4 regions of the Hylemonella sp. P2_B10 genome follow, and region 2 is predicted to be linked to each of the others. Evidence: predicted binding sites of a transcription regulator. Region 2 holds the regulator's gene; each other region holds the start of a gene.
The links. Region 2 encodes sigma-54, which starts transcription at its own class of promoters, with help from an activator protein. Its sites were predicted from a motif close to TGGCANGNAANCTGCTTT; they were not measured.
Positions count from the first base shown of each region.

Region 1: AC1DX2_RS06025 (PEP-CTERM sorting domain-containing protein) is a predicted target of sigma-54. The motif match lies at 973-990, and genes of this name have one in related genera.
Region 3: AC1DX2_RS10650 (PEP-CTERM sorting domain-containing protein) is a predicted target of sigma-54. The motif match lies at 2,170-2,187, and genes of this name have one in related genera.
Region 4: AC1DX2_RS04865 (outer envelope protein) is a predicted target of sigma-54. The motif match lies at 3,904-3,921, and genes of this name have one in related genera.

Region 1 covers NZ_JBFUDE010000001.1:1,265,158-1,271,039, reverse strand. The annotation lists gene AC1DX2_RS06030 (M20 aminoacylase family protein) at 1-148, shown strand, start outside; gene AC1DX2_RS06025 (PEP-CTERM sorting domain-containing protein) at 192-929, opposite strand; gene AC1DX2_RS06020 (ATP-binding protein) at 1,105-4,035, shown strand; gene AC1DX2_RS06015 (dipeptidase) at 4,112-5,638, shown strand; gene AC1DX2_RS06010 (MmcQ/YjbR family DNA-binding protein) at 5,660-5,882, shown strand, end outside.
Region 2 covers NZ_JBFUDE010000007.1:166,382-172,263, forward strand. The annotation lists gene AC1DX2_RS25190 (THUMP domain-containing class I SAM-dependent RNA methyltransferase) at 1-249, opposite strand, end outside; gene AC1DX2_RS25195 (RNA polymerase factor sigma-54) at 271-1,863, opposite strand; gene lptB (LPS export ABC transporter ATP-binding protein) at 1,863-2,654, opposite strand; gene lptA (lipopolysaccharide transport periplasmic protein LptA) at 2,657-3,217, opposite strand; gene AC1DX2_RS25210 (exopolyphosphatase) at 3,434-4,366, opposite strand; gene AC1DX2_RS25215 (thiol:disulfide interchange protein DsbA/DsbL) at 4,456-5,106, opposite strand; gene AC1DX2_RS25220 (thiol:disulfide interchange protein DsbA/DsbL) at 5,168-5,818, opposite strand.
Region 3 covers NZ_JBFUDE010000002.1:608,299-614,180, reverse strand. The annotation lists gene AC1DX2_RS10660 (tetratricopeptide repeat protein) at 1-496, shown strand, start outside; gene AC1DX2_RS10655 (tetratricopeptide repeat protein) at 508-1,926, opposite strand; gene AC1DX2_RS10650 (PEP-CTERM sorting domain-containing protein) at 2,260-3,018, shown strand; gene AC1DX2_RS10645 (GGDEF domain-containing protein) at 3,171-4,328, shown strand; gene AC1DX2_RS10640 (DUF4349 domain-containing protein) at 4,351-5,202, shown strand; gene AC1DX2_RS10635 (hypothetical protein) at 5,263-5,882, opposite strand, start outside.
Region 4 covers NZ_JBFUDE010000001.1:1,003,360-1,009,241, forward strand. The annotation lists gene AC1DX2_RS04850 (ABC transporter permease) at 11-937, opposite strand; gene AC1DX2_RS04855 (ABC transporter permease) at 934-2,022, opposite strand; gene AC1DX2_RS04860 (ABC transporter ATP-binding protein) at 2,009-3,628, opposite strand; gene AC1DX2_RS04865 (outer envelope protein) at 3,977-4,837, shown strand; gene AC1DX2_RS04870 (BMP family ABC transporter substrate-binding protein) at 4,869-5,882, shown strand, end outside.

The DNA of each region.
Region 1 (5,882 bases), on a different contig from region 2:
GTTGCACAAGCCCGGCTGCTTCCTGCGCCTGGGCAATGGCGAGGGCTCGGCCATGCTGCACAACCCGAAGTTCGACTTTGCCGATGGCAACCTGACCATTGGCGCGGCGTACTGGACGCGGCTGGTGGAGACCTACCTGCCGGCCTAGTGGGCGGCTGTGCAGGCCCTGAACCGTTCAGGCCCGGGCGGGTTCAGTGCGCGCGGGCGTGCCTGCGGCGCGTCCATGCTGCGGCGGCCAGGGCGCTGCCCAGCAACAGCAGATCCGAAGGCTCGGGCACATCCGTGGGCGGTTCTACCAGGGCCGTGAAGAGCACCTGGGGCGAGGTTTCCGAGTCACAGATGGCATAGTCGAGGTCAAAGGGGCAGCCGAAGACCGGATCGCCCTGCTGGTTGGTGTTGATGGCGCTGGCACGCAGCAGCGCCATGTCGCCCTCGATGGACAAGCCATAGCGGTAGAAGGCATAGCCCGGGTCGACCGGTCCGCCCAGCGTCCCCTGGGGCCGGGCCCAGTTTTCGCTGAACGTGCCACCCCAGTCACCGCCGGCGCTGTCGTAGTGTTGCAGCGAGGTGAAAATGCCGGCGAGGGTGCCGTCCGTGATGATCAGGTCATCCAGGTGCAGGCGCAGCGTGGGCGACATGAAATCCAGCAGCTCGTATTTGTTCTTGTCCGTGAGGTCGTACAGCTTGACGTAGCCGCTGACCATGTGGGCGCTCTGGCACTGGGCGTTGTCCAGGCTGGCGGCGCTCAAGGCCAGGCAGTCGTCGGGCATGTCGATGCGCACCTCGCCCATCCAGCCCAGCCCCGTGAAGCCATGGCCAAACGCCGGGTCATAGGTGCCCACGATGATGCCCGCCTGCGCGGGAACAAGCGTGCTCAAGGCCAGCCAGCAACCGGCGGCGGCAAGCAGTTTCTGGAGTCGTGAATGCATCGCGTGCTGTCCCAACGTGACGGATTGGTCCCTACCGGGGCGATAAGCACAATTCAAGCCACAAACATCATAATATGTAAAGCGTTGACGACAAATGGCTTTTTCGATCCCCGCCGGTGTGTTGGGCCGGGTCGCGGCTGCCACCGTCAAATTTCCCGACACCTGTGATATGCCCATGACCCTCGACGCAGTTGATGACACCGCGGCCCTGTCTGTGGGCACGCAGGTGGGGGATTTTGAAATCATCGCCGTCCTGGCCAGCAGTGTGTGCGGCCCTACCTACCTGGCCATCGACCAGGCGCTGTGCCGGCTGGCGGCATTGCAGGAGTTCGCGCCCCCGAAGCTGGCGGCGCGGGGCACGCAAGGGCAGGTCGAACCGAGATCCGGGCACGCTGCTGCGATCCCTTCTGGCGCTTTCGAGGCGGCGTTGGCGCGTTTCATGCGGCATGCCGAGTTGCTGGCCACGCTGGACCATCCGGCATTGGTCAAGGTCTACCGCGTGTTCCAGGTTCAGGGCACCGCCTATGCCGCCATGCCGTTTGCGATGGCCCGGACGTGGCAGGAAAGCCTGGACGACCTGGGTCACCCGCCAGACCCAGCCTGGCTGCGCCAACGGCTGGCGCCGCTGAGTCACGCGCTGGCCTGTCTGCATGCGCAGCAGCTTCACGGCTGCGCGCTGTCGCCGGCTGCACTGCTGGTGCAACCGGGCAAGCCGTTCGCACAGTTCATGGGGCTGTGGCCGGGTGACGGGGACGCCGCGGCGGACATCCAGGCGCTGGACGCGCTGGCCGGCCAGGCGATGCCAAGGCCGCTGCCCCAGGCGCAGCCCGCATCCGTCGCACAATGGCGCTCGGCGCTGGGTTTTGCCGAGGCGGATGGCGGCAGCCTGGCGCCAGCCGTGGCCAGCCACACGGGCGCAGCCGCCGAGCCGGTGCGTGACAACCTGCCGCAGCACGCCACGGCCTTGCTCGGCCGCGAACAGGAAACGCTGTCCGTGCGCGCCCATCTGGCGCGTGCGCGGCTGGTCACGTTGACCGGCATCGGCGGCGTGGGCAAGACGCGGCTGGCGCTGCAGGTGGGCCAGGACAGCCTGGGCGCGTTCACCGATGGCGTGTGGTTCCTCGACCTGTCCTCGGTGCGCGACCCGCAGCGGGTGGTGCCCCAGGCGGCGCAGGTGCTGGGCGTGCGCGAGGTGCCGGGCCAGACGCTGGTGCAGGCTCTGCTGGCCTTCTTCAAGGGCAGGTACCTGCTGCTGATCGTCGACAACTGCGAGCATCTGATTGCTGCCGCCTCCAGCTTCATCAACCAGGCGGTGCGAGGCTCGCCGGGCCTGCGCGTGCTGGCCTCCAGCCGGGAGGCCCTGCGTGTGCCCGGGGAGGTGGCTTATCCTGTGCTGCCGCTGCCCGTGCCCGACAGCGGTGCAGCGCTGGATGCCCTGCAGGCCTGCAGTTCGGTGCGCCTGTTCGTGGCGCGCGCGCAGGACTACCGCCACAGCTTTCGCCTGACGGAAGACAACCGGCACACCGTTGCCGAACTGGTGCGCCGGCTCGAAGGCATTCCGCTGGCGCTGGAGCTGGCGGCGGCGCGCGTGCGCACCCTCAGCGTGGCCGATATCAACCGCCGGCTGCAAGACCGCTTCCAGCTGCTGACGCGCGGCCCCCACGTGCTGCATGCGCGGCAGCAGACGCTGCGCGCCACCGTGGACTGGTCGTATGAGCTGCTGCACGACGACGAAAAGACGCTGCTCAGCCGCTTGGGCGTCTTCGTCGGCGGTTTGGACCTGGAGGCGGCCGAAGCGGTGTGCGGCACCGCGCCGCTGGACCCCGCTGACGTGATGGATCTGCTGCGCCTGCTGGTTGACAAGTCGCTGGTGATGCTGGATGAGCGCGATGGTGGTACCCGCTACCAGCTGCTGGAGACGCTGCGCGACTATGCATTGGAGAAGCTGCGCGACAGCGGCGGCAGCGAGCCGGTGGCGGCGGCGCACGGCATGCACTACTTTGCGCTGGCCAAGCAGTTGCGCGATGGCCTGCAGGGCAAGGACCAGGGCGAATGGGTACGACGCGGCGAGGCAGACCTCGACAACCTGCGCGCCGCGATGGCGCTGGCATTGGCTGGCGGCATAGACCCCTTCATCAGCGTCAAGATGGCTGTGGCGCTGCAGGGCTTCTGGGGCTTGCGCGGCTACATGACGGAAGGCCGCGCACTGGTGCGCCAGGCGCTGGCGCGCCCCGACGTGCAGGCCGACCCGATGCCCTATGCCCATGCGCTGTATGTGGGCGCTGCGCTGGCGCTGATGCAGGGCGATCTGGATGCCGCGCACGACCAGTTGGTCACCTGCCTGGCGTTGCGCCGCGCGCTGGGCAACCCGGCCGACATCGCCGCCACGCTGTCCACGCTGGCGCACGCGCACATCCACGACACCGTGCAGGCCAGGGCCTGGGCCAACGAGGCGCTGGAGCTGTTGCGGGCGCTGGGCATCAAGCAGCACCAAGCCATCGTGCTGCAGGACCTGGGTCGCATCGCGCAGTTCGACGGCGACCTGGCGCTGGCGCGTGACCACTTCATGCAATCGCTGGCCCTGGCCAGGCAGGTGCGGCACCCTGAAACCGAGGCCGAGTGCGAACGCTTGCTGGGTGAGCTGGCCCTCGAACTGGAAGACCTGACCGCCGCGCAGCAGCACTTGCAAAAATCACGTCAGGTTTGCACGGCCGCTGGCGACATGCGCGGCGAGGCCAGCGCGCGGCTGTGGCTTGGCAAACTGGCCATGGCATCGGGGGACCAGCCCACGGCGGCCGGCCATCTGGCCGCGGCGCTGCAGTTTTTCCAGTCCCACGAGATGCGCGCCGAGTGGCTGGACTGCCTGGCCGCCATCGCCGCACTGGGCGCGCGGCGGCCGGACACAGCCCAGGCCCTGCAACTGCTGCGCGCGGTGGAGGCGCTGGTTCAGCAGTTGCGGCTGGTGCGCCCGCAGCGGGAGGTGGCGTGCAATGCGCGGCTGCTGCAGGCGCTGGCTGGAGGGCAGGCCACCGGTGCCGCCCCTGTGGCCGAACCCTGGAACCTGACGGCCGCCACTGCGGTGGCACTGCAGATGGCCACCGCCTGATAGGCCCAACCGGCCACGCGGGCTGGACGTGCAGCTTGCTCCGTACAATGGCGTTCCCCTGTTAGCCGAGGCCACGATGCGTCCCTTTTCCTCTTTGTTGCTGACCCTTTGCGCGCTGTGCTGTGCCGCCAGCACCCACGCCGCCAACCCCACCCCCAGCGAACCCGCGCAAAAGGCCGCCCGCCATGCGCTGGCCACCTACCAGACCGAGGTGGTTGGCACGCTGGCGCGCATGGTGGCCTTCAACACCGTGGCCACCAGCAAGGTGGCGTTCGAGGCCAACCCACAGTTCATCGGTTTCAAGAAGGTCATCAAGGACGAGGCCGAGCGCCTGGGCCTGGACTTTGCCGACCATGGCTATGTGCTGGTGGTGGGGCTGGGCAAGGGCACGGATCGTCTGGGCATCATCACCCACGGTGATGTGCAACCGGTGGACCCCAGCAAGTGGGCCAAGTCGCCGTTCGAGCTGGACAGCACCAGTGAGCCCGGCAAGCTGCTGGGCCGCGGCACCGAGGACGACAAAGGGCCCATCGCCACCGCGTTGTATGCGATGAAGGCGATCAAGGACCAGGCGATTCCGCTGAAAAAGCGCATCGAACTGTACATCTACCTGGCCGAGGAATCCGACTGGAAGCATCTGGAAGAATTCCTGAAGACGCACCCGGCCCCGGGCATGAACATCACGCTGGACGCCGAATACCCGGTGGTCACGGCCGAGAAGGGCTACAACACCATCAGCGTCACCTTCCCCAAGCAGGCACTGGTGCCGCCGGCCGGCACACCGTATGTGGCCGAGTTTGCCGGCGGCTTCTTCGGCAGCCAGATTCCCGAGGATGCCAAGGCCACCATTGCCAATGCCACCCCGGCGCTGGAGGCGCAGATCAAAGCCCGCGGCGCGCAGCAAAAGGGCATGCGCTACGAGTTCGCTTGGGCTGGCAGCAGCCTGCGCATCACCGCGCGTGGCGTGTCAGCCCACTCCAGCAAGCCCGAGGATGGCGTCAACGCCATCGCCATGCTGGCCGATGCGCTGGCCGTCACCCGCTGGCCGGCCACCACCGCCGGCGCGTTGGTCAACTTCACCAATGACATGATTGGCACCGGCCTGTATGCCGAGAAGTTCGGCGCCATCGCCTACAAAGACGCCTTCATGGGCCCGATGAGCTTCGCGCCCACGGTGATACGCCAGCCGGCCGAAGGCCTGCAGCTCAACATCAACGCCCGCCGCCCGCAGGGCAAGCCCCAACAGCAACTGCGCGACGAGATCAACGCCGCGCTTGCCGCCTGGCAGGCCCGCGCCGATGGCGGCGTGGTGAAGCTGGCCGATATCAAGCTGGTCATCACCGACGCCTGGGTGCAGAAGTCCGCCCCGCAGGTGGACACGCTGCTGGGCGTGTTCTCTCACTACACCGGCATCAAGGACGCCAAGCCGGTGTCGATTGGCGGCAGCACCAACTCGCGCCTGTTTCCGCACGCGGTCAGCTTCGGCCCCAGCATGCCGGGCGAGGTGTACACCGGGCATTCGGAACATGAATTCATCAGCACCAAGCAGTTGCTGTTGAACCTGCAGATGTACACGGCTGTGCTGGTGGAGCTGGCGCGCTGAGGCGCAGGCAGGTCCACACCCATGGCCGCCTCCCACGCCGCCGCGCTGAAAAAGCTCAAGGCCTTTGGCCTGTCGCTGCCCGGCACCCAGCCCAAAAGCCCCTGGCCCGGGCATGAGGACGTGGCCGTCAACGACAAGACCTTCGCTTACCTGGGCACACATGATGGTGGGTTGACCGTGTCCGCCAAGCTGCCGGTCAACGGCCCTGCCGTGCTGGCGGCGCTGCCGCAGGCCAAGCCCACCG
Region 2 (5,882 bases):
CTGGCTGGCGGCCTCGTAGAGGTCGTTCTCGTTGCGGTAGGGCGTGTGGGACAACTGCACCAGCACGCGCTGGGTAAGACGGCTGTGCAGATTCAACAGCAGGGCGTCACGCCAGGAAGCGTTCAGCGACACACCGCCGCGCCGCTTGTCCAGCGCCTCGGCGGGCAGGCCAGTGATGAAGCCGGCCTCGGCCAGCAGGTAGTCCTCGACGCCAGCGGCGCAAGGCAGAAACAATTGCAACTGGTTCACGGGGAGATCCCTTGGCGGCGCTTACAGCGCCTTGCGCAAGTTGGTAGGCGCTATGCGCAGGCTTTCGCGGTACTTGGCCACGGTGCGGCGCGCGCACTCGATGCCCTGCTCCTTCAGCATGTCGGACAGCTGGCTGTCGCTCAGCGGCTTCTTCGGGCTTTCGGCCGCCACAAATTGCTTGATCAGCGCGCGCACCGCAGTGCTGGAGGCATTGCCACCCGATTCGGTGCCCAGCGCCGAGCCGAAGAAGAACTTCAGCTCGAAGGTGCCGAACGGTGTGGCCATGTATTTGGCGGTGGTGACGCGGCTGATGGTGGATTCGTGCAGCCCCAACTCATCCGCGATCTCGCGCAACACCAGCGGGCGCATGGCCAGTTCGCCATGGGTGAAGAAGTTCTTCTGCCGTTCCACGATGGCGGTGCTGACGCGCAGGATGGTGTCGAAGCGCTGCTGGATGTTCTTGATGAACCAGCGCGCCTCCTGCAGGCGCTGCTGCAAGGCGGCGTAGTTGGAGGCTTCCCGGCCGCCGCCCTTGTGCTGCTTCAGGGCATTGGCATAGATGTCGTGCACGCGCAGCTTGGGCATCACGTCGGGGTTCAGCAGCACGCGAAAGCGCGCCTGCGCGCCATTGCTGATCTTGGTGACCAACACATCGGGCACCACCACGTTGCGCTCCACATCGATGAAGCGGCGGCCCGGCTTGGGCTCCAGGCGGGCGATCAGCGCGATGGCGTCGCGCACGGCGGCGTCGTTGCAACCGCACAGCTGCACCAGGCGCTTGACGTCGCGGCGCGCCAGCAGGTCGATGGGTTGCTCGCAGACGCGCAGGGCCAGCGCCACCGCCATGGCGGTGGGCACGTCCAGGCGAATGTTGCGCTGCATGGCGTGCAATTGCAGGCTCAGGCACTCGGCCAGGCTGCGCGCGCCCACGCCGGCCGGCTCCAGGTTGTGCAGCAGGCTCAAGGCCATGGTGAAGCTGTGCACCAGGTTTTCCACCTGTTCCTCGTCGCCACCGGCCAGGCCGCGTGCCAGGTCTTCCAGCGGGTCTTCCAGGTAGCCGTCGTCGTTCAGCGACTCGATCAGGAAGCGCAGCGCGGCACTGTCGGCCTCGCTCAGGCGCAGCGCCAAGGCCTGGCGGTGCAAATGTGTTTGCAGCGACTCCTGGCTGCGCGCCAGCTCACCGGCATCGGCGTCTTCGTCGCCGTTCAGGTTGTTGCCGTGGGCCTTGGCGTCGCCGCCCCACTCGCCGTCGTCGGGCGACATGTCCAGCGTGCCGTCGCCCTCCCAATCCTGGCCGTCGTCGGCGGTCAGCGGCGTCGCTTCGTCATTGGTCGTGGTGGAGGTGGAACTGTCGGTGTACTCTGTCGCGGCGCCGCTGGCGGCGAACTCGGCGTCGCGGTCGTCCTCACGCACGGGCGTGTCGACCTGGGCGATGCCGAAGTCGCTGCCCGGCGCCTCGTCATGCGCCAGCTCCAGGAAGGGGTTGTCGTCCAGCATCTGGTCGACTTCCTGGCTCAGCTCCAGCGTCGACAACTGCAGCAGCCTGATGGACTGCTGCAGCTGTGGCGTCAACGCCAGGTGCTGCGATATCTTGAGCGAGAGACCGGGTTTCATCACATTTTGAAGTGTTCGCCCAGATACACACGCCTGACATCGGCGTTGTCCACGATCTCGGAGGGTGTGCCCTGGGCCAGCACATGGCCGTCGCTGATGATGTAGGCGTGGTCGCAGATGCCCAGCGTCTCGCGCACATTGTGGTCGGTGATCAGCACGCCAATGCCGCGCCCCTTGAGGAAGCTGATGATGCGCTGGATCTCGATGACGGCGATCGGGTCGATGCCGGCAAACGGCTCGTCCAGCAAGATGAAACGCGGCTGCGTGGCCAGCGCACGGGCGATCTCCACGCGGCGGCGCTCGCCGCCGGACAGCGCCAGCGCCGGCGAATCGCGCAGGTGCTCCACCCGCAGTTCCTGCAGCAGGCTGGTCAAGCGGTGCTCGATCTCGGGCTTCTTCAATGGCTCGCCGGCCTCGTCGCGCTGCAGCTCCAGCACCGCGCGCACGTTGTCTTCCACATTGAGCTTGCGGAAGATAGAGGCCTCTTGCGGCAGGTAGCTCAGGCCCATGCGCGAACGCCGGTGTATGGGCATGTGCTCCACCGACTGGCCGTCGATGCGGATGTCGCCCGAGGTGGCACGCAGCAACCCCACGATCATGTAGAACGAGGTGGTCTTGCCGGCACCGTTGGGGCCCAGCAGGCCGACGACCTCGCCCTTGCCCACGGCCAGCGACACGTCCTTCACCACCTCGCGGCTGCCGTAAAACTTCTTCAGGTTGCGGGCTTCAAGGCGGCTGCCAGCGGCGCCCGCATCCACAGTGCCGCCCGTTGCGGGCACAGGAGAAGCCACCGTCACTGCTTGTCCCCGCTCAGCGAGGGGCTCGGCCGCAGCCGGACGCCGGAAGCGGCCGGCAGGGTGGGGGCTGCCGGCGTGGCTGGCGAACCGGGCGCCTGCCCGCTGGCGGCTTCGCCCTTGGGCGTCATCATCACACGCACGCGGCCACCGGGCTGCGGGACGCCGTTCTTCACCGTGGTGCCGTCGATGTTGAAACTGTCCTTGACGTTGTCCAACAGGATCACGGCGCCGGTCATCTCGTCGTTCAACTGGGCCCCCTTGAGGCGACGCATGATGGCCTTGGTGACGAACTTGACCGTGTCAGCGCGGCCGTCGTAAATGATGGTCTCGGCCTCGCCCTCGATGAACTCGTCCACCCCATCGCGCTTTTGCCGGAAGAAGGCCAGCTTGCCCGGCTCGGCGATGACGGTGCCGTATTGGTAGCCCTGCGCGTCCTCGCGGTAGGTCAGCTGGGCGCCGCGTATTAGCAGCGTGCCCTTGCTCAGCACCACATTGCCGTTGAACACCGTGGTCTGCTTCAGATCGTCCGCCACACCCGTGTCCGCCTCGATGTTCATCGGTTTGCTGCGGTCGGCTTTTTCTGCTTGTGCAGTGCAACAAAATCCTGCCAACAGCAGGGCGAGCAGAGGGGTGATGGGATGTGGCGTCATAGGCGGCATGAATCTTGCATCACATTGTAAGCGCGTGACGCGTTCCTGCGGTCCGTGCCGCTGCAAATAGGGGATTTTTTTGCCAACAGAAGGGGAAACATCCCCCCTTTGGCCACGCCCGGCTCAGCCGTCGTTGTTGATCTGGGTGATCAATTCCTGCAGCACCGTGGTGGCCTTGTTGTTGTCCACCTGGCAGGTGCCGGCGTTTTCATGGCCGCCACCACCGTAGTAGAGCATCAGCCGGCCGATGTTGGTCTTGGAGCTGCGGTTGATGATGGACTTGCCGGTGGCAAACACGGTGTTTTGCTTTTGCATGCCCCACATCACGTGGATGGAGATGTTGGTCTGCGGGTACATCGCGTAGATCATGAAGCGATTCACCGCGAAGATGACCTCCTCGTCGCGCAGGTCCAGCACCGCCAAGTTGGCAATCACCGAGGTGCAGCGTGCAATCTGCTCCTTGGCCTTGGCCGCATGCTCGTTGTACAGTTCCACGCGCTCCACCACATCGGGCAGGGCCAGGATCTGCGCAATGCTGTGGTCCTTGCAGTACTTGATCAGATCCATCATCAACTGGTAGTTGCTGACGCGGAACTCGCGGAAACGGCCCAGGCCGGTGCGCGAGTCCATCAGGTAGTTCAGCAGCACCCAGTCGGTGGGGTTGAGGATTTCTTCGCGGGTGAACTGCGCCGAATCGGCCTTGTCCACCGCCGCCATCATGTCGGCCCAGGCCGCCGGAAAACGCGCCGTGCCGCCGTAGTGCTCGAACACCACGCGCGCCGCCGACGGCATGTCGGGCAGGATGATGTGGTTGGGCCGGTCGCCGGTGTTGCGCATGGTCTCCGACAGGTGGTGGTCGAAGGCCAGGTGCACGCCCGGCACATAGGGCAGGTTGGTGGTGATGTCGCGGTCGGAAATCTCTACCTTGCCGTCCTGCATGTCCTTGGGGTGGACGAACTTGATGTCGTCTATGAGCTCCAGCTCATTGAGCAAGACGGCACAGACCAGCCCATCAAAATCACTGCGGGTGACCAGGCGAAATTTCTCGGCGGACATGTAGTTCTCCACAACGGTGCAATTTGCAAAGCATTCTATGCCACGCCCGCAGCGCGGCGCAGCGCTTGCGCGCGCTTTTTGCAGCAGTCCTACAGCCGACCGGCGCGCAACTCGCCAATCAGGTAATCGCCCACGGCCAGCACTTGCGGCATGCCGCCGGCCATGCCGCCGTCGGTGATGTAGCGCCCGCCGAAGGCCATGGTGGGCACCCCTTCCAGCCGGAAGCTGTTTTGCAGCTGCGCCGCCCGGCTGGCCTTGGTGGAGGCGCTGAAGGACTTGTACTGGTCCATGAACTTGGCGCGGTCCACGCCCTGCTTGGCCACCCAGTCGGCGATCTGGTCCGGTGTGGTCATGGGCACGCGCTCGCTGTGGTAGGCCAGGAACACCTTGGTGTGCAGCTTCTCCAGCAGACCCATAGCCTCCAGCGCGTAGTAAAAACGCTGCAGCAGGCCAGCCTCGTCAGCGAAAGACACTGGCACGCGCTTGAACGCCACGTCCTTGGGCAGCTTGGCCACCCAGGGCGCCAGGATAGGCTCGAACGAGGCGCAGTGCGGGCAGCTGTAGCGGAAGAACTCGACCACCTCGATCTTGCCGGGGGTGTCGGTGGGCTGGCGCTGGTCCAGCTTCTTGAACTGCGCGCCCTCGCGCGGCTGGGCCAGCACTGGGTTGCTGGTCAATCCCAGGCCAGCCGTGGCCAGTGCGCCCATGGACAGGGCCGAGAAATCCCTACGCTTGATCATCTGTGTGTGCTCCGTCAATGCCATGAAATCGGTTGAAATGTGGGGAGGACGTCGCGCGCGCTCAGCGGCCGGCGCGCACCTGCGCCACCAGGAAATCGGCCACCTGCAGCATGCGCGGCATGGTCTTGGAATAGTCGGCGTCCACATAGAAGCGCCCGGCAACGCCAATGGCCGGCACGCCCTCCACCTTGAAGGCGTCCTGCAGCTGACGCACGCGCAACGCCTTGGCATCGGTGGCCGGCGCGTTGTATTGCGCGATGAACTTGGCGCGGTCCACGCCCTGCTTGGCCACCCAGTCGGCGATGGCGCCTTCGCGTTCCAGCACCACGCGCTCGGCATGAATGGCGTGAAAGACCTTGGCGTGCAGGCGGTCGAGCTGGCCCAGCGCCTCCAACGCGAAGAACAGCCGCTGGTGCGGCACCCATTCGTCGCGGAAGGCGGCCGGGATACGGCGCACCACCACATCCTTGGGCACACGGCGTGCCCAGGCGTCGAAACTGGGCTCGAAAGCATTGCAGTGCGGGCAGCCGTACCAGAAGAACTCGACCACCTCGATTCTCCCGGCCGGCACTTCCACCGCCACCGGCTTGTCCAGCGTCAGGTAATCGGTGCCGGATTGGGCTTGCACCTGGGCCAGCGCATTCGCGGCAGGCCAGCACAGCATGGCAACGCCGGCCCCAACGGCCAGCGCGGAAAACTCACGTCGATTCATGTACCCATCTCCAGCAAGGGAACCGGTCAGAGCAAGCGCTGCGTCAAAAAGTTCAACACCGTGG
Region 3 (5,882 bases), on a different contig from region 2:
CCGCTACCTGATACGCAGGGGCGACAGAACCGGCGCGCTGAAGGCGCTGGAACGCTGGGTGGAGCTGGACCCCAAGAACCCCAACGCCTACAACGGCCTGGGGCTGTTCCTGACGGTGGACGACCCGCAGCGTTCCATTGCGGTGCTGAAGCAGGGCCTGGCCTTGCAGGACCCGCGCCAGGTCACCTTCCTGTTCAACAACCTGGCGGCCTCCTACTTTGTGGCGGGCGACTACCGCCAGGCGATTGACTACGCCAACCGTTGCACGCAGAACAACCCCAAGTTCTCTTTCTGCCTGGAGCCCAAGGCCTGGTCTTATGCCCTGCTGGGCGAGCTGGACAACGCCAAAGCCGCCACCGCGGAGTTGCTGCGCCTGGACCCTGGCTACCAGACCTCCAAGGCGGCACTCTACCCGGAGAAGAACGCCACGCCTGCCCGCCTGGCGTTCAACAAGCGCGTCTTGCAGGCCGCCAAGCTGGCCGGCATACCCGAATGACGCCTGCTGCCTCAGGGCAGGCCGGCGTTCTTCCACTGCGGCACGTAGCGCGTCTGGTAATACGTGATGTAGCCCTGTGACATGCCCGCCGGCAGTGCCTCTATGCCGGTCTTGACGCCTGCCGCCAGCGCCAGGCGCTTGTATTCGGCGACATGCTGCTGGGCCTTGGCCATGTCGCCTTTGTTGGCGTAGGCGATGGCCAGATGCGTGTGGGAAGGGAAATAGTCGGCATCCTTGTCCAATGCCTTTTGGGCCCAGCTGATCGCGGCGTCGTCGTCCCCCAGCATCAAGCTGTTGTTGGCCATGTTGGCGAACACGGAAATGCTGCCCTTGGGGTGCAGTGCCAAGGCCTGCTTCAGCAAATCCATGGCGCGCTGCGGTTCGCCCAAGTAAGTGAGCACGGTAGACAGGTTGATGTAGGCGGACGGGTTCTTGGGGTCCAGCGCAAGCCGCTCCTCCATCATGCGCCGTGAGCCATCCAGGTCATTGTGCAGGCCCGCGTAGACGGACAGCGCGATGTAGATGTTGGGCAGGTTGGGGTCCAGCGGCTTGGCCCGCAGCGCCAGCTCCCGCGCTTCGTCCACCAGGGGCCCTTGCGCCGGGTCGCCGGTTTGCATGAAGTTGAAGGCGTGCAGTGCCAAGATGCTGGCCAGGTCCGCCATGGCGACGGCATTGCCGGGGTCCAGCGCCAGCACCTCGCGGTACAGCTTTTCCATCTGGATGAAGTTGGCCAGCGACTGGCGGTGCGCCCGCAGTGCGCGGGCGCGCAGCATCAGGTCGGCCACCTTGGGGCTGTTGGCGCGCTTGGCGCTGTCGCGCGCCGCCACCACCACCATCTCGGGCCCTATGCTGTTGCCTATGCGGGCGGTCACCAGGTCTTGCAGCTCGAACAGTTTGCCCAACTCGCCTTCGAAGGTGTCGTTCCACAACTGCGCGCCGGTTTGCGCGTCTGACAGCTGTGCGCCGATGCGCAGCTTCTCGCCGCTGGCCAGCACGTTGCCTTGCAGCACAAAGCGCACGCCGGCGGCCTGGCCGATCTGCTGCACGCTCAGGGCCTTGTCCTTGAAGGTGAACGCGGTGGCGGTGGGCACCACAAAGGCATCGCGTATGCGGTTGAGGTCGGCGCTGATGCTGGAGGTGAGTGCATCGGCGATGTAGGCCTTTTGCGCGTCGCCCGTCTGGTTGGCAAACGGCAGCACGAGGATGGAGAGTGGGGCCACCGGCGCGGCGCTTGCCACTGGCGCAGCGGGCCCTGCCACGGTTCTGTAAGTGGTGTACCACCCCACCAGGCCGCTCAGCACCGCCCCGACACCGGCCACCGCGACGACAACCGCTTTGAAGCGTTTCAGCTTGTCCAGCCAGCGCGTGAAGCGGGACGGTTCACGGGTGGTTGCGTTCGCGCTGACATCCGTTGCATGGGGGCTGGTCACGGTTTGGCACGCCTCAGTGGTTTGCCCCGGATTCTAGTCCGGTTGGACGTGCCAAAGCCCTCGACAAGCTCGAGCGTTTTGACGATATCCCGTTCAACCATTGCCGTATGTGCGCTACCCCACACAACAGTCGCGCTTGAAATGTCGAACCGTTTGACAGCGCCATTTCAAATCTGCAATGGATCGCCGCGCGCACTACAAAAAAGCTAGCAATATCAACCTCTCGCCTGATCACACCTTTTGGGGCTCGAATATTGCTTTGCAGTGCAAGACGCAGCTTTGCGTTTCCCTCAACCCCGCACTATGTGCGTCGTCACACAAAGGAGATTTAACTTGAACAAGATCAAATCACTCAGCCTCATCGCTGCAGCACTGGCTGCGTGCAGCGCATTCGCGGCCCCCGTGGGCACGATCACCAACGGCAACGTGACCCCCACGGTCATCTTCGGCACCGGCGGCAACCAGAATGGCGACTTCACCATTTCGAGCGTCAGCTCGTCCGGGCTGGAACTGGGCTTGCGTGGCCGGGTGCGCTTCCAGACCGAAACCATGGACCAGAACAACGGCACCTACGGCAGCTTTGCCACCAGCGCCGGCCCGCTGGCACTGTGGAATTTCGACTGGACGGTCAATTCCAACTACAACGGCAATGGCTCGAATCTGTCTGCCAACGGGTTGACCTATCTGCTGGGTATGGACTTCAACCCGGCTGTCGGCAACGCGTTCTCGTCTGTCCTCAACCTCAGCACCACGTGCATTGACAGCCAGTTCGGCAACAACGGCACGGCCAGCAATGCAGGCATCGCGGCCAACTGCACGCCAGGCAACTATGCCTCGCTGATGGCAGGCAACAATGCGATGCAGAACTCGGGCAACCTGGGTTGGTTCGCGGCACCGTTTGGCCAGACCTTCGACGCCTCTGCATCGGGTGAATACTCGTTCTTCCTGCGCGCTGTCGACGCTAACGGTGGCATCGTGGGTGAGACGGACATCACCATCACCGTTCCTGAGCCGGCCTCGCTGGCCCTGGTCAGCCTGGCGCTGGTTGGCGTTGGCGTGGCAACCCGCCGCCGCCGCAAGACCCAGGCTTGAGCTTCTGAGCTTTTGCCCCTGACAAAGAGCCCGGCTTGCCGGGCTCTTTGCTTTGGGGCGTGCAAACGCGCAACACCGCCTGGCGCGCAGTGGTGATACGCTCTGGAGCCATGTCGCTAGCGCCCACCCCACCCATGGCCCCGCCTACGCTCATGACCGCAATTCCTGCGGCGCCACATTCAGCTTCACCCATTCCCCCGCCGGACAACCCGCCTTCGCCCTACGAAACGCTGGTGCGCGCCGATACGCTGGCGCTGCTGTTCAAGCAGTCGTTCCCGGCGGTGTTTTACAGCCTGGGCATTGGCGCGCTGATGTGCTGGATCTTGTGGGGCCGCTTGCCGGCCGCGTCGCTGCAGCTGTGGCTGGGTGCGCTGGCGGGCGGTTTTGCCATCCGGCTGGCCATGTTCATCGTCTACTTTCGCGCCAAGCCGGCGGGTGAGGCGGTGCTGGGGTGGAAGTGGCCCTACATTGCCACGCTGGTGCTGGCCGCTGGCGTGTGGGGCTTTGGCGCGCCGTGGCTGCTGGCGCAGTGTGATGAGGTGGCGCAGCTGATCATCCTGTTTTTCATCATCGGCATGACGGCCGGCGCGGTGACCACGTATTCGGCCCACCGGGGCATCACCATCACGGCCATGCTGGTGGTGATGGTGCCCAGCATGCTGTGGCTGGTGCTGCAGCCGGGCCAGATGGCGCCGGGCATGGCGTTGGGGGGCACGCTGTTCATCCTGGGCGCGATACGCGGCACCCAGGTGCTGGCCGAGGCCATGCGCAACCAGATCGAGATTGGCTACCGCCTGAAGTCCGCGCACGACGCGGCGCAAAAGCTGGCGCGCGCCGACGCGCTGACGGGCCTGAACAACCGCCGCGCCTTCATGGAGGTGGGCGAGGGCCTGGCTGCGCTGTGCCGGCGCAATGCGACGCCGTGTAGTTGCCTGCTGGTGGATGTGGACCACTTCAAGCAGGTGAACGATGTGCACGGCCACGCCGCCGGCGACCTGGTGCTGCAGCACATTGGCAACCTGCTGACGCGCGAGTTTCGCGCCTCAGACGTGGCGGGCCGCCTGGGCGGTGAAGAGTTTGCGGTGATGCTGCCCGACACCGATTCGACCTCTGCCACGCAGGTGGCCGACAAGTTTCGCCTGGCGGTGGCGGCGCACAGCATCAAGTGGCAAAAAACCACCATCCAGGTGACGGTGAGCATAGGCGTGGCCACCCGCCACGACGGCCTGGCCGACCTGCTGCAGCATGCCGACGCGGCCATGTACCAGGCCAAGGGCACGGGGCGTAACCGGGTGGTGTGCCACGGCTGATAGAACAGAGGGAGGAAGAACAATGATTGGATTCAATGCGCGGCGCGCAGGCTTGCGCGTAGGCTCGTCGCTGTTGCTGGCTGTTGCACTGGCGGGCTGCGGCAACAAAGGCGAAGGCCAGGTCAAGGCCCTGGCGATGAAGGAGATGAAGCCGCTGGAGGCGGCGCTGCGCCAGGAAGCCACCGCCCAGGCAGTGAGCCCCAACCGTTACCTGGCTTATGAACACAGCCTGACCATCGACGTGCCGGCGCAGCAGGTGCCCACGGTGTTCGAAGCCGCGCAGGCCGCCTGCCGCGAGGCAGTGGCCGATGTGTGCGCGGTGCTGCATTCCAACGTCACCACTGGGCGGCACGCCGGTGCGTCGCTGAAGTTTCGCGCCAAGCCGGCTGGCATACGCAAGTTGATCGCGACGCTGGGCAAGCAGGGCGAGATCGTCAGCCAGTCCACCAGCGCCGAAGACCTGGCCGGCCCGATTGCCGACACCGACAAGCAGCTTGCCATGTTGAACGACTACCGCACCAAGCTGGAGGCGCTGCGCGGCCGCGCCGCCAGCGATGTGGACGCGTTGATCAAGGTGAACCGCGAGCTGGCCCAGGTGCAGAGCCAGTTGGAGGCCGCCACCGGCAGCCGTGCGCACCTGATGCAGCGGGTGGACACAGAGATTTTGAACGTCAGCATCATCTCCTACCAAAACCTGTCGTTCTGGCGGCCCATCAGCCTGGCGGCGGGGGACTTCGGCGGCAACCTGGCGCAGGGCATCTCATCCACCATCACCGGCATTGCCTTCCTCATCCCCTGGGTGCTGTTGCTCAGCCTGGCGGTGTGGGTGGGTCGCGTGTTGTGGCGCTGGCGCAAGCGCCGGGCGCAGGGCTAATGGATGCTGGTTGAAATGGGGTGCGCGGTTGTGCCGCCCAGGCCGCGTCGTGGCGCAACGTCACTGCGGCTGGCGTGGTGGCGGTAGCGGCGGGATGGAGGGTGCGGTGGGCGCCACTGGGGCAGTAGGCGCCACGGGCACAGCCTGCTCCTTCGCCTTCTCCCCCATCTTCAAGCACCCATGCGCCTGCATCAGCCCCTTGAGGTAGGCGCGTCTTGCCATGCCGGCGGCCAGGGCGGCGGCGACATCGCGCTCGTGCTGGTCGGCACCGCTCAGGCGGCGCACCCAGCCGCGAAAGGGCACCAGGTTTTCCACCGTGTTGCGAAAGGCGTTGACGGCCGCGTCGCCCACCACCTGGGTGCCGGTGTCGGCGGCGCTGCGGTCTTGCGTGGCGGGGGGTGGGGCGTCCACATCGGGGCCGAGCGCGGCGTCCAGCGCCAGCACGTCGTTCAGCATGGGGGCGCACTCCAGCTTGGCCGGGGTGGTGTAGGGGCGCGCCCGGGCTTCCAGCAGCACCGGGGGAATGTCGATCTGCATCAGGTTGAAGTCGTTCAGCGGTGACGCCACCGCTGCGCCCAGCTGCTCGCTGCGGGTGGCCGGGGCCTGGGCGCCAGCGGTGGCGGCGCGGGTGGCACAGCCGCTGGCCATGAATGCGGTGGCCAGCACGAGCGCAACCAGCG
Region 4 (5,882 bases), on a different contig from region 2:
GCAAACCAAACTACGAGTCAGCCCGAAAACTCTGTCCCAGCGACATCGGCCGGTTCAGCAAAATGGTCTTGGGGTTGCGGCAGATGATGACCAGCACCACGATGGTGGCCAGGTAGGGCAGCATGGACAAAAACTCCGACGGCACCGCCAGCCCGAAACCCTGACCGTGGAACTGCAGCACCGTCACCCCACCGAACAGGTAGGCGCCCAGCACCACGCCGCGCGGCCGCCAGGTGGCGAACACCACCAGAGCCAGTGCGATCCAGCCGCGCCCGGCCGTCATGCCCTCCACCCACATGGGCGTCAGCGCCTGCGACAGGTAGGCGCCGGCCAGGCCGGCCATGGCGCCGCCGAACAGCACCGCACCATAGCGCAGCGCGATCACTGGCTGGCCAATGGCATGGGCGCTTTGCGGGGACTCGCCGGCGGCGCGTATCACCAGCCCAAGCCGCGTGCGCGCCAGCACCCAGCCCACCACCACCACCAGCAGCAGCGAGCCGTACACCATGGCGTCAAAGCGGAACAACAGCGGCCCAAGGAAAGGAATGTCCGACAGCAGCGGGATATTCAGCTTGGCCAGCGGCTGCACCGTTTGGCCCACCAGGCTGCGGCCGACGAACGCTGACAGGCCGACACCAAACAGCGTCAGCGCCAGCCCGGTGGCCACCTGGTTGGTCTGCAGCGTCAGCACCAGAAAGGCAAACAGCAGCGCCACGGCCATCGCCGCGCCACAAGCCGCCAGCAGGCCCAGGCCGGCGTAGCCGGTGTGCAGCGTGACGGCAAAGCCGGCCACCGCGCCGACCAGCATCATGCCCTCCAGCCCCAGGTTCAGCACGCCGGAGCGCTCGGTCACCAGCTCGCCGGTGGCCGCCACGATCAGCGGCGTGGCCGCGCCAGCGGTACTGGCCAGGAAAGGGATCAGATGGTCCAGCGTCATGAGGCCGCCTTGCTCGCTGCAGCCACGGCGCGGTGCCGTGGCTTGAAGCGGTAGTGGATGAACAAATCAGCCGCCAGCAGGTAGAACAGCAGCATGCCCTGGAACAGCCCGGTGATGGCCGAGGGCAGTTGCAGCTCCATCTGTGCCGATTCGCCGCCGATGTACAGCAGCGACATCAGCAGCGCCGCCAGCAGCACGCCCAGCGGGTGCAGCCGCCCCACGTAGGCGACGATGATGGCGGCAAAGCCGTAGCCCGGCGACACCGAGGGCTGTAGCTGGCCTATGGGCCCGGCCACCTCGCCCACGCCAGCCAGGCCGGCCAGGCCGCCGCTGATCATGAAGGCCAGCCACACATTGCGCTGCTCGCTGAAACCAGCATAGGCAGCGGCGGCCGGCGCCATGCCACTGACCTTCATGCGGTAGCCGGCGAAAGTGCGCGAGACAAAGAACCAGGCCCCGGCCACCCCCACCAGCGACAGGATGAAGGCCGCGTTGACGCGCAGGCCCTCCACCAGCAGCGGCAACATGGCGCTGTCGCTGAACATCTTGGACTGCGGGAAGTTGAAACCGTCCGGGTCGCGCAGCGGCCCATGCACCAGGTAGCTCAAGAACAGATAGGCCACATACACCAGCATCAGGCTGACCAGGATCTCGCTGGTGTTGAAGCGGGTGCGCAGCAGCGCCGGTATTGCCGCCCACAGCATGCCGCCCACAGCGCCGGCCAGCAGCATCAGCGGCAGCACCCAGTGCGATTCCGAGCCATGGAAGTACAGCGCCACGCAGCTGGCGGTCACCGCGCCCATGGTCAGCTGGCCGTCGGCGCCAATGTTCCACACGCTGGCGCGAAAACCCATGGCCAGGCCAACACCACACAGCGTCAGCGGCGTGGCCTTCAGCAACAGCTCACCCACGCCATAGGCGGTGCTGGCCGGCTTGATGAAGTACACATAAAAAGCGTGCAGCGGCTCCTGCCCCAGCAGGCTGAACAGCAGCGAGCCGCTGAGCAGCATGGCCACGGCGGCAATCAGCGGCGAGGCGACCATCATCGCCCGCGAGGGCTCGGGGCGGGCTTCAAGCCGGGGCATGCTGGCCTTCTCCTGTGGATTCGGGTTGGGAGGTTGGGCCGCCGCTTTCCTCCAGCGTGGCGTCAAAATTGCCGCTCATCCAGATGCCGATCTGGTTCACGCTGGTCTGCGCCACGGGCACCGCGCGCGACAGCTTGCCCTTGGCCAGCACGGCCAGGCGATCGCACATCATGAACAGCTCGTCCAGCTCTTCAGACAGCACCAGCACCGCCACGCCGGCATCGCGCAGGTCGATGATGGCCTGGCGTATCAGCATGGATGCACCGATGTCCACGCCCCAGGTGGGCTGGGCCACCACCATCACCTTGGGCGCCAAAAGCGTCTCGCGGCCGACGATGAACTTTTGCAAGTTGCCGCCCGACAGGCTGCTGGCCATGGCGCGTTCGCCCCCGCATTTGACGTTGAAGCGCTCGATCACCTGCCTGGCAAACGCGCGCACCGCACCGAACTGGATCAGTCCGTGCTTCAGCATGTGCCTGCCGTAGCCTGGCACGTAACCTGTCAACAGCGCGTTGTCGGCCAGCGACTGCTCGGGCACGGCACCGCGGCCCAGCCGCTCTTCGGGCACGAAGCACAAGCCTAAAGCGCGGCGCTGGGCAGCGTCCAAGCGGCCGGCGTCCTGGCCGGCCAGTTGCACCGCCGCCGCGTCAGCCATCAACGCCTCGCCGGAAATGGCCTTCAGCAGCTCTTGCTGGCCATTGCCCGATATGCCGGCAATGCCCAGGATCTCGCCGCTGCGCAACTCCAGGCTGACCTCTTGCAAATCGGTGCCGAACGGGTCGCTGGAGGCCTGCGTGAGTTGGCGCAGCGCAAAGCGCGTTTCGCCGGGCTGGCGCGGTTGCAGGTTGCACACCGGCAGCTCCTTGCCAATCATCAACTCGGCCAACGAGCGCTCGGTCTCCTGCTTCGGGATGGCGGTGCCCGACACCTTGCCTGCACGCAGCACCGTGGCCTTGTCGCACAGTGCCTGGATCTCGTCCAGCTTGTGGCTGATGTACAGGATGGAGCAGCCCTCGCTGGCCAGCCGGCGCAGTGATTCGAACAACTTCAGCACCGCCTGCGGCGTCAGCACCGAGGTCGGCTCGTCCATGATCAACAGGCGCGGCGACTGCAGCAGGCAACGCACGATCTCCACCCGCTGGCGCTCGCCCACTGACATGCTGTGGATGTGGCGCTCCGGGTCCACCGGCAAGCCGTACTCTTCGGACACCTGGCGTATGCGCGGGGCCAGCACCTTGGGCGGCACACGCTCGTCGAGCACCAGCGAGATGTTTTCTGCCACTGTCAGCGTCTCGAACAGCGAGAAATGCTGGAACACCATGCCAATGCCCAGCTTGCGCGCCGCCGACGGCGAGGGGATGTGCACCTGACTGCCTTCCCACATGATCTCGCCGGCGTCGGGGCGGGTGACGCCGTAGATGATCTTCATCAACGTGCTTTTGCCGGCGCCGTTTTCGCCCAGCACGGCGTGGATCTCGCCCGGCATCACGGTCAGGTTGACGTCAGCATTGGCCACCACCGAGGGGTAGATCTTGGAGATGCCCAGCATCTGCAAGCGCGGCTCGGACCGGAATGGGGACGCTGGGGCGGCAAGCGCTTCGGTCATGGCAATGGCGAGGCTCCTAAGGCAGTCGACGGCGTTCGCTTTCGCCATCTTGTACTTCAAACAACGCAAGTTGCATGCCGAAGCGCTGTCGCAACCCGCGCACGCCAGCATAACGGCAGAGCAGCGCACGCGCACCAAGAACAGGAGCCCTTGGTGCCAAAAAATCCCCATGCTGGTGCCTTGTATACAAGTTCGGGTGCATGTCGGTACTCACCCCGCGACGCGAAACGGTATAAATCCTTTGCGCGGCATACCCCCACCGGCACCAAGGCAATTGGCCCGCTACTTGCTATCAACCATTCTGGTAATCCCTCATAAATCCGCAAACCCCTCGCTCAAGGAGCTGCCATGACGACGAAGCACACATTTCTCAAACACAGCATGGCCCTGGCCGCCCTGATGGCCTGCGCCACGGGCGCGCAGGCCGCCGACTGGAGCGACACCTCCATCGGCTACCGCTACGGCAGCTCCTATGCCGAGCCTTTCAACAACCAGGACGTCAGCAAGAGCATCATCAACCTGACGCACGCCAGCGGCTACAAATACGGCAGCAACTTCTTCAACGTCGACCTGCTGATGTCCGACGAGAAGGACCCGTCAAGTTTCGGCTCCAAGAACGGCGCCCAAGAGGCCTACATCGTCTACCGCCACACGCTGGACCTGGAGAAGCTCTCGGGCACGCCGTTCAAGTTCGGCCCGGTGCGCAACATGGGCATCACTTTTGGCTTTGACTGGAACACCAAGACCGATGCCGGCTACAACTCGAAGAAGCGCATGCTGGTGGCCGGCCCCACCTTCATGCTGGACGTGCCCGGCTTCTTCAACGTCAGCCTGCTGGCGCTGTGGGAGAGCAACGCCCCCTACAGCACCTTCCCCGGCGGCGTGTCCACACCGCGCTACAGCTACGACACCCACGCCATGATCACCGGCGCCTGGAGCATCCCGATCGGCAAGCTGCCACTGTCGTTCGAGGGCTTCTTCAACATCATCGCGCCCAAGGGCAAGAACGAGTTCGGCGGCAACACCGCCACCGAGACCAACATCGACATGCAGATCATGTATGACCTGAGCAGCGTGGGCGCCAAAGGCTTCAAGATCGGCCTGGAATACCAGTACTGGAAGAACAAGTTCGGCAACGATTCCGCTGGCGCAGCCGGCAAGGGCGCCTTTGCGCACACGCCCATGATCCGCGTGGAGTACCATTTCTGATCCACGCCCCAGCACAACAGGAAACATCGACATGAACCGCCGCACATTCTTTGCCCTGGCCGCCGTGGCCACCGCCGTCCTCACCGCTTTTGCGCAGCCCGCCCGCGCGGCCGACGAACCGCTGAAGGTGGGTTTCGTCTACGTCGGCCCGGTGGGCGACGCCGGCTGGACCTACGCCCACGACCAGGGCCGCCTGGCGATGGAAAAGGCGCTGGGCGCCAAGGTGAAAACCACCTTTGTGGAAAACGTGCCCGAAGGGGCCGACGCCGAGCGCGTGATCCGCAAGCTGGCCACCGAAGGCAACAAGCTGATCTTCACCACCTCGTTCGGTTACATGAACCCGACCGAGAAGGTGGCCAAGGCCTTCCCCAACGTGATCTTCGAACACGCCACCGGCTACAAGACGGGCAAGAACCTGGGCACCTACGAGTCGCGCTTCTACGAAGGGGCTTACCTGCTGGGCGTGATCGCCGGCAAGATGACCAAGAGCGGCACGCTGGGCGTGGTGGCCTCGTTCCCCATCCCCGAGGTGGTGCGAAACATCAATGCCTTCACGATGGGCGCGCAAAGCATGAACCCCAATGTGAAGACCAAGGTGATCTGGGTCAACAGCTGGTATGACCCGGCCAAGGAGCGCCAGGCCGCCGAGACGCTGATCGCCCAAGGCGCCGATGTGCTGAGCCAGAACACCGACTCGCCGGCCACACTGCAGGCGGCGCAGGAAAAAGGCATCTACGCCTTCGGCTGGGATTCGGACATGGTGAAGTTCGCGCCCAAGGCGCACCTGACGGCCAACACCAACGACTGGGGTGGCTACTACACCGACACCGCCAAGGCGGTGCTGGCCGGCAAATGGAAGTCGGGCGAAGTGCGCGGCGGCCTGAAGGAAGGCATGGTGAAAATGTCACCGCTGAACGCCGCCGTGCCGGCTGACGCCGCCAAGGCCTTCGAGGAGAAGAAGGCGGCCATGATTGCCGGCACCTTCCACCCCTTCCAGGGCCCGGTGAAGGACCAGAGCGGCGCCGTCAAGGTGGCCGCCGGCTCG